Regions from separate parts of the Staphylococcus sp. IVB6214 genome, predicted to be linked through region 2. Evidence: riboswitches for the same ligand, from Rfam matches in the RefSeq annotation. Region 2 holds a riboswitch; the other holds the start of a gene.
What was found. Region 2 has a riboswitch for thiamine pyrophosphate ahead of thiD (bifunctional hydroxymethylpyrimidine kinase/phosphomethylpyrimidine kinase). Riboswitches for the same ligand answer to the same signal wherever they lie in the genome.

Region 1 (3,767 bases), 490 kb from region 2:
CGCATAATAATAATGTATGCGTTTAACTTTTTATTTAAAGGGTAAGTGACAAAATAAGTAACGATTAATCGGAGGGGATCCACTATGACTCAATTTAAAGTAGTAAAAACAGAAGATGACGCAATTCAAGCAGTAGATGCATTATTACGTGATGGATATAAAGAACACGAAATTACAATCATTAGTAAAAATCGATTATCAACAGACCGATTTAACGACTCAGAAATTAAACAAACACCAACAGCTGGTACAATCAGCGATAAATTCATGCGCTTTTTCATCGGGGAAGATCCTGAAGAAGCTGCATTCACACGTTTTAAGCTTCCAGACAATGAAAAAGAACAACTTAAGCAAGCCGTACTTGATGGCGAAATTGTTATTCTTGTGAAACACTTTGAATCTGGCAATCACAGCGAAGTATCGCAAACAAATAGTTCATACGACACACATGACTTTAAACATCACCCATCTGAACATAAGGGCGATATTGAATAATATAGAAACATCTAACACTCAAGCAACATATCTTGCTTGAGTGTTTTTTACGTGGAGTACCGATTTGTCATTATGCTATACTAGAGCCATTAAAAAGAGGTGATAGACGATGGATTTTATTCAAATCAAATCAACGCAAGATCAATGGTATCAACCTGCACTAGACTTTTACTTAGGGAGATTAGATGCACTTGTCACTGAAGACGAGTCGGTTTTCGTCCAATCACTCAAGACAGAAAAGACGAAAAACGATTATGTTTTTTTAGTCGGCATTGAAGATGACCGTGTTGTCAGCTTTGCAACTGCGCATTATGAAGCAACGACAAATGCAGGATTCATTATCTACTTACTTGCCGAACAAGGCACACATCATGAAGCTTATCTTGAAGAGACACTCCATCAAACTGAAGTCCACATCAATGCACTGGCACAACAATTACATGGTCGTGATGTCAACTTCTTTATGTTCGAGTCAACGTTCGAGTCACCGGATGTCGATTCTAAAACGGCAGACGATATTGCATTTCGCAGACGTTTCTTAACACAACAAGGCTTTGAAAAGCAGACAAAGATTTCATATATACAACCTTCACTCGACCGAAACGGAAAGCCTGTACCATTAGACTTATATATTAAGGCGAACATTCCTTTAACGAAAGACATCTACGGTGCAAGTATCAAGTCTTGTTATATTCTCAAATATGTCTTTGCGAATAGACTGCCACGCAAAGTTATTTATCCGTTACTCGTCAAGATGGATTTGCGTAAAGAACCGAATGCATAAGCCCTTGAAATCAATCCGTAAAGTCGCTACAATGAAGTAGAGGTAAGACTGACGGCTCACTGAACGAACACTGACAGCTGTCTAAATTGTAGGAGAAAGGATCCGATTATATGCTAACAAAAGAATTCGCACAAAAATCTGGCTTAAGCGAAAAGCAAGTCCGAAAAATTGTTCAGCATCTCGAAGAACGTGGTTATCACTTAGATAAAACGGAATATCGTGGACGTGAAGCGACAGATTTTAAAGAAGAAGATATCGAACTCTTTCAAGAAATCGCAGAACGTGTTGGACAAACAAACAGTTACGAACTCGCATTTGAAGAACTCGAAAAAGAAAAAGACTTTTTACAAGTGATTGTGAAGGAAGATACACAACAACTTCCTGCTGACCAACAACTTTCTAATCTATTCAAAGAATTACACAACGAAATCAATCAAATGCGTGAAGAGCGTCAAATACTTGGACAAATGGTGACGCAAGTTCACAAACAACAAGAGGCATTGACTGAGTTACATAACAAGTTAGAAGCACAGCTTAAATCGAACAGTGCATCTATGGAATCACTCACTGAAGCACAAAAACAACAAACTGAACAACTCAGCACAACACAAAAACATATTGAATCACAAATAGAAGGACAAAAAGCATTAGCACACACAATTGAACGCAATGAGAAAAAAGGTTTTCTCCAACGATTATTCGGCGGTTAAAACACAACTTTTATTTGAGTAAATGACTTGTTTTACAATTAAATAACATGCTAGGGGTGCTCGAAGTGAGCTGAGAAAGACGGACTCTTAACTCTTTGAACCTGATATGGTTAATGCCATCGAAGGGAAGCAATTACATGTCATGTGCTTCATGATAGCCATGCAGCGTTAAAGCATGCATCACAGATGACTCAATTTCAATCATACATGTCAACTTCCTGCACCCTCACATGCAGGAGGTTTTTTTATGTTACAAACGATTATTATTGGTGGTGGCGTGATGGGATTATCCATTGCACGTCAACTCAACGCACGAGGTCGTCGCATACATATCATCGATCGCTCAACACCCCGCATGAATGCATCTTATGCGGCAGGTGGAATGTTAGGCGCACAGAATGAGTTTTTTGAAGATACACCTTTATATCATCTTGCAATGGCAAGCCGTGCAATGATGCAGGATACTGCACAACAACTCTTAAAGGAAACACATATCGATATTGAACTGCAAACATATGGACTGATTAAGGTAGCAACTACCGCACAACATGTCCCAGCAGTTAAAAAGCAATTTGAATTTCTCTCGCAGCAAGACCATGAAATTTATGAGTTATCACACAATCAATTACGCGCACGCTTCCCCCACTGTGACGTCGAAGCTTGTGCAGCATTCAAAATACATGACGACGGCCAAATCAATGCTAACTTATATACACAGGCATTACTACAATCCGTCTCAAAACTTTCGCATATTGACCTTCACTTGCAGACAGAAGTGTTACAGATTGCGCAACATGCATCGCATTATCAAGTAACCACTTCTAAAGGAACATTCTATGCAGACGAATTAGTCATTGCTGCTGGTGCTTGGAGTGGTACATTGTTGCATCAACTCGGGATCAATCTTCCGACACACCCTGTCAAAGGCGATGTAAAGTTAATCGAATCATCTTATTCACAACTGAAAGAAACCATTTTCAATATGAATGGTTGTTATATCGTCCCAAAGAAACCCAATCGCTTTCTCATCGGTGCTACATCAGAACTCGATAATTGGAGCACACAAAATAAAGCTGAAAATCTTCAATGGTTAGATGCCGAAAGTCAAGCTATGATACCTAATCTGCGAGAACATCGTGTCATTAAGACTTGGACTGGTATTCGACCGATTACGCCAGACGGTGTTCCGATTATGGGCGCTCTTCATAACAATCTATATGTCTCAACCGGACATTATCGAAACGGCATTCTACTCTCTCCCATTGTCGGTCAACTTATGGCGCAATTAGTTGATGGAAAATCTAATGCAGCCCAGCAATTAAGACCTTTTTCGCCTATAAAATAAGAAAATTTGTATGTAGGGGTTGATTTTAAGGAGACTTGCACTTATTCTTATAATACAAGTCGGAATTAAAGGAAGCATCTAAATGTCTATATTTCTAATTATACTTAACCTATTAATTTTTGCTGGGTTCCTTATCGGCCTATGGGTCATGGCGAAGAAACACGTCAAATTCCCTACACGTGTCTTTGTGGCACTTGGCCTTGGTATCATACTGGGAATCATTGTACAGCTCCTTTACGGTGCAGATAGCAAAATTACAACACAAACAACAGAATGGATCGGTATCATTGGGAATGGCTATATCTCCCTCTTGAAAATGATCGTCATTCCGCTCGTTTTCATTTCAATTATTGCGGCATTTACGAAGATTGATCTCGGTGAGAAGTTCGCCAAAATGGGCGGCTACATTTTCATGTTTTTAATCGGTACCGTT
Region 2 (3,767 bases):
GATCATAGTAGATGGAAACTATTTTTGATTATAATGAAATTAAAAAAATTATTCCGCATCGTCAGCCATTTTTGTTGATTGACAAGATTGTAGAATACGAAGAAGGTCAGCGTTGTGTCGGCATTAAACAAGTATCAGGCAATGAGCCCTTTTTTCAAGGACATTTTCCTGATTATGCTGTGATGCCAGGTGTATTAATTACAGAAGCCCTTGCACAAACAGGTGCGGTTGCGATGTTGAACAGTGAAGAAAACAGAGGGAAAATCGCACTATTCGCAGGAATTGATAAATGTCGTTTTAAAAGACAAGTTGTTCCCGGGGATACATTGAGATTAGAGGTTGAAATCACAAAAATAAAGGGACCTATCGGTAAAGGGACAGCCAAAGCAACGGTAGATGGTCAACTTGCATGTAGCTGTGAACTTACATTTGCCTTACAGTCACCAGAATAAAACAAGAACGCCAGGAGTATAGAACATACTTACTGGCGTTCATCTTTAAGGCGAGGTTTTGATTGCATTTTTCGATTGAAAGCTTTGATCAGCGCTTCTCCTTCTAATCCTTCATCAACAAGTTGTTCTAATAAGCTCTCCGCATACACTTGACGCAATGTATAAATGTGACATTCAAAAATAACGGAAATTTTATCTTTGAGTTGTGTAATGTGCTTAATCGTTGCATCAAAGAGTGCAGGATCGTTAGATGGACGTGTAATGACCACACGAATGTTGAGAAGTTGATTATCTTCCATATAGGCTGTCATCTGTTCTTTGTGAATATCTGAAATGACAATTTCAAGTAGCCATCCTGTTCCACGATCTTCTTTATTAATAATGACCCCATCAATCAGTTCGTACTCAGTTACACTGCTGTTATCAGATACAATTTGAAAGCGTACGGCTTTGAATGTCTTCATGTTGCCACCATCCCCTTATTTTTTTAAATTTTACGTTTTTTGAATTTATCACCTTTATTATAACTCAAATAATCAACGAGTTCGTTATGAGATTGAAAATGTTTAAATATTACGCATCTTATATGACTGATATTTGATAGAACTCAAATTGCATTTTGAAGTACTTCTATACTATCATACTTTCAGGAGGTGATAAGTATTAATCAAATTAAAGCAATCGGCACTGTCTCAAAAGCACCTAAGTACTATGAAAAACCAGGAAGTTATTTTGTGACCTTTTTTCTTGCGGTAGAACGCAATTACAAAGGGAAGGATAACCATCCCATCTTTGATTACTTAAATTGTAAAGCATTTGGCCCTGTTGCGATACAAATTGATCAAGAAGTGAATCAAGGAGATCTACTATCTATTGAAGGTTATCTTACAACACGTCGTTATCAATTTAACGATGAAAAACGTTTTTCAACAGAAATTGTCGTTGAATCTGTTGAAATATTAGAAGTCCCACCCCTTATCGAATCCAACGACCACACACTTGTTTAGCTATTTAGTACCCACCCATACCCTAACAAAATGTATCCACCACATACTCTCTATTTATATACTACTTTCTTTCATTAATTCCCTAACCTTAATGACTTTTGTCAGTTTTTAAATCGTACGTTTTCTTAATATTTCATAGGCGGGTTGCACAATGCGGAAGGCGTGGACCCGTCTTATACATACTATAACCTGTCATTCATTACAGTGTCGTCAGGGTATTCATTTGAAAAAAGACATTGAGTTTGCTAAATTTAAGTAAATTGAACATTGATGACTACTAGGGGCGCAAACTCGCTGAGATGAATGAAAATTCAAACCCTTTGAACCTGATTTGGATGATGCCAACGTAGGGAAGTAGATAATGATGTATCAAGGTGAGAAAGCATCATCTTAGTTACCTCTATGTAGTCTATATGTATATTAGTGAGACATGGAGGTAATCAAATGATTCAGAAACCTAAAATTGCATTAACTATTGCAGGGACAGATCCATCTGGGGGAGCAGGTGCAATGGCAGACTTAAAGTCTTTTCATGCATGCGGTGTTTATGGAATGAGTGCTATCACGAGTATCGTGGCACAAAATTCTCTAGGTGTGCAACACATTCATAACCTTGAACCTGCATGGTTAGAAGAACAACTCGCAAGTGTATTTAACGATGAACCACCACATGCCCTGAAGACAGGGATGATTCCAACACCTGACATGATGATGATTATTGAACGTTATTTAAAGAACTTTGACATACCATATGTTATTGATCCTGTCATGGTTGCTAAAAGTGGTGATTCATTGATGGCAGAGCAAGTTCGAAAGCAATTAAAAACAACATTGCTACCATACGCAGATGTTGCAACGCCAAATATTCCAGAAGCTGAAGAGATTACAGGCTTTCAATTGGATACAATGGAAAAGATTCATCGAGCAGGTGAATTCTTTATTAAAGAGATAGGATCTAAAGGCGTTGTCATTAAAGGGGGTCATTTGGCAGGTGATGCAACAGATCATCTTTTTACAAGAGAGGGACACTTTGTTTTTGAAGGTGAACGTTATCCAACTGAACATACACATGGTACAGGTTGTACATTCTCAGCAGTTATTACTGCAGAGTTGGCGAAAGGACGATCTGTTTATGATGCAGTTGCAAAGGCAAAAGCGTTTATTGCTTTAGCGATTAAACATACTCCAGAAATAGGACAGGGCAGAGGTCCGGTTAATCACTTTGCTTATCAATCACAGAAGGGATGGGACTAATGAGCGATTATTTAACCGAAGTACGCAAAGAAAGTCCACTAGTTATATGTTATACCAATGATGTTGTTAAAAACTTTACTGCAAATGGCCTACTTAGTCTAGGTGCGAGTCCAGCTATGAGTGAAGCACCTGAAGAAGCGGCAGACTTTTTTAAAGTTGCACAAGCGTTACTCATCAATATCGGTACACTAACACAACAAAGCGGTGAAGATATGTTGCGCATTGCTAAAGAAGCAAACCGCCAAGGCGTACCAATTGTTTTCGATCCCGTGGCAGTCGGTGCTTCTCAATTCAGAAGAAACTTTTGCAAACGCTTTTTAGAAGAAATTCAAGTGACAGTCATAAAAGGAAATGCTTCTGAAATTTTAGCACTTGTGGATGAAACAGCCACGATGAAAGGGACAGACAGTACGCTTGATCAACTGCCTGTTGAAGCGGCAAAACAAGCACATCATCAATATGATGCAGCTATCGTAATGACTGGTGAAACAGATGTGATCGTACAAGACGATCGAGCAATCGCTTTAGGCAATGGGACGCCGTTATTAGCAAAAGTCACTGGGACAGGTTGTTTACTAGGTGCTGTTGTCGCAAGTTTTTTATTGAAAGATACACAGCCTTCATTGGAGAAGTTAGCTGAAGCGGTATCATACTATACCATTTCAGCAGAACGCGCAGAAGTAAAAGCAGGTGCTGATTTGCCAGGGACTTTTTCAGTCGCATTTTTAGATGCATTGAGTCAAACTGCGACAGTCGCTTTTCAACAAGAGATAAAGAAGAGAGAAGTGAAGAATGATGAGATTTGATCGTAAGCAATTACGAGTTTATTTTATTGCAGGGACGCAAGATGTAAAAAAGGGAAGTCTTGATCGTATTCTTGAAGATGCTTTAAAAGCAGGTATAACGATGTTTCAGTTTCGTGAAAAAGGTCCCTCTGCATTAACAGGAGAAGCAAAAAAACAAAAAGCATTAGAACTTCAGAAGTTATGTCGGACGTATCAAGTTCCTTTTATTGTCAATGATGATGTTGCACTTGCTTTAGAAATAGATGCTG

Region 1: it holds a riboswitch for thiamine pyrophosphate, as region 2 does, so the genes downstream of both, thiO (glycine oxidase ThiO) here and thiD (bifunctional hydroxymethylpyrimidine kinase/phosphomethylpyrimidine kinase) in region 2, are expected to answer to the same signal.

What each region holds. Positions count from the first base shown of each region.
Region 1 is NZ_CP094723.1:2,143,325-2,147,091, forward strand. Features, by position in the region: gene MUA51_RS10550 (general stress protein) at 85-495, shown strand; gene MUA51_RS10555 (hypothetical protein) at 605-1,279, shown strand; gene MUA51_RS10560 (DNA-binding protein) at 1,390-1,989, shown strand; TPP riboswitch at 2,032-2,134, shown strand; gene thiO (glycine oxidase ThiO) at 2,237-3,334, shown strand; gene MUA51_RS10570 (L-cystine transporter) at 3,417-3,767, shown strand, end outside.
Region 2 is NZ_CP094723.1:1,655,995-1,659,761, reverse strand. Features, by position in the region: gene fabZ (3-hydroxyacyl-ACP dehydratase FabZ) at 12-452, shown strand; gene MUA51_RS08165 (YwpF-like family protein) at 482-916, opposite strand; gene MUA51_RS08160 (single-stranded DNA-binding protein) at 1,106-1,459, shown strand; TPP riboswitch at 1,729-1,829, shown strand; gene thiD (bifunctional hydroxymethylpyrimidine kinase/phosphomethylpyrimidine kinase) at 1,907-2,713, shown strand; gene thiM (hydroxyethylthiazole kinase) at 2,713-3,519, shown strand; gene thiE (thiamine phosphate synthase) at 3,509-3,767, shown strand, end outside.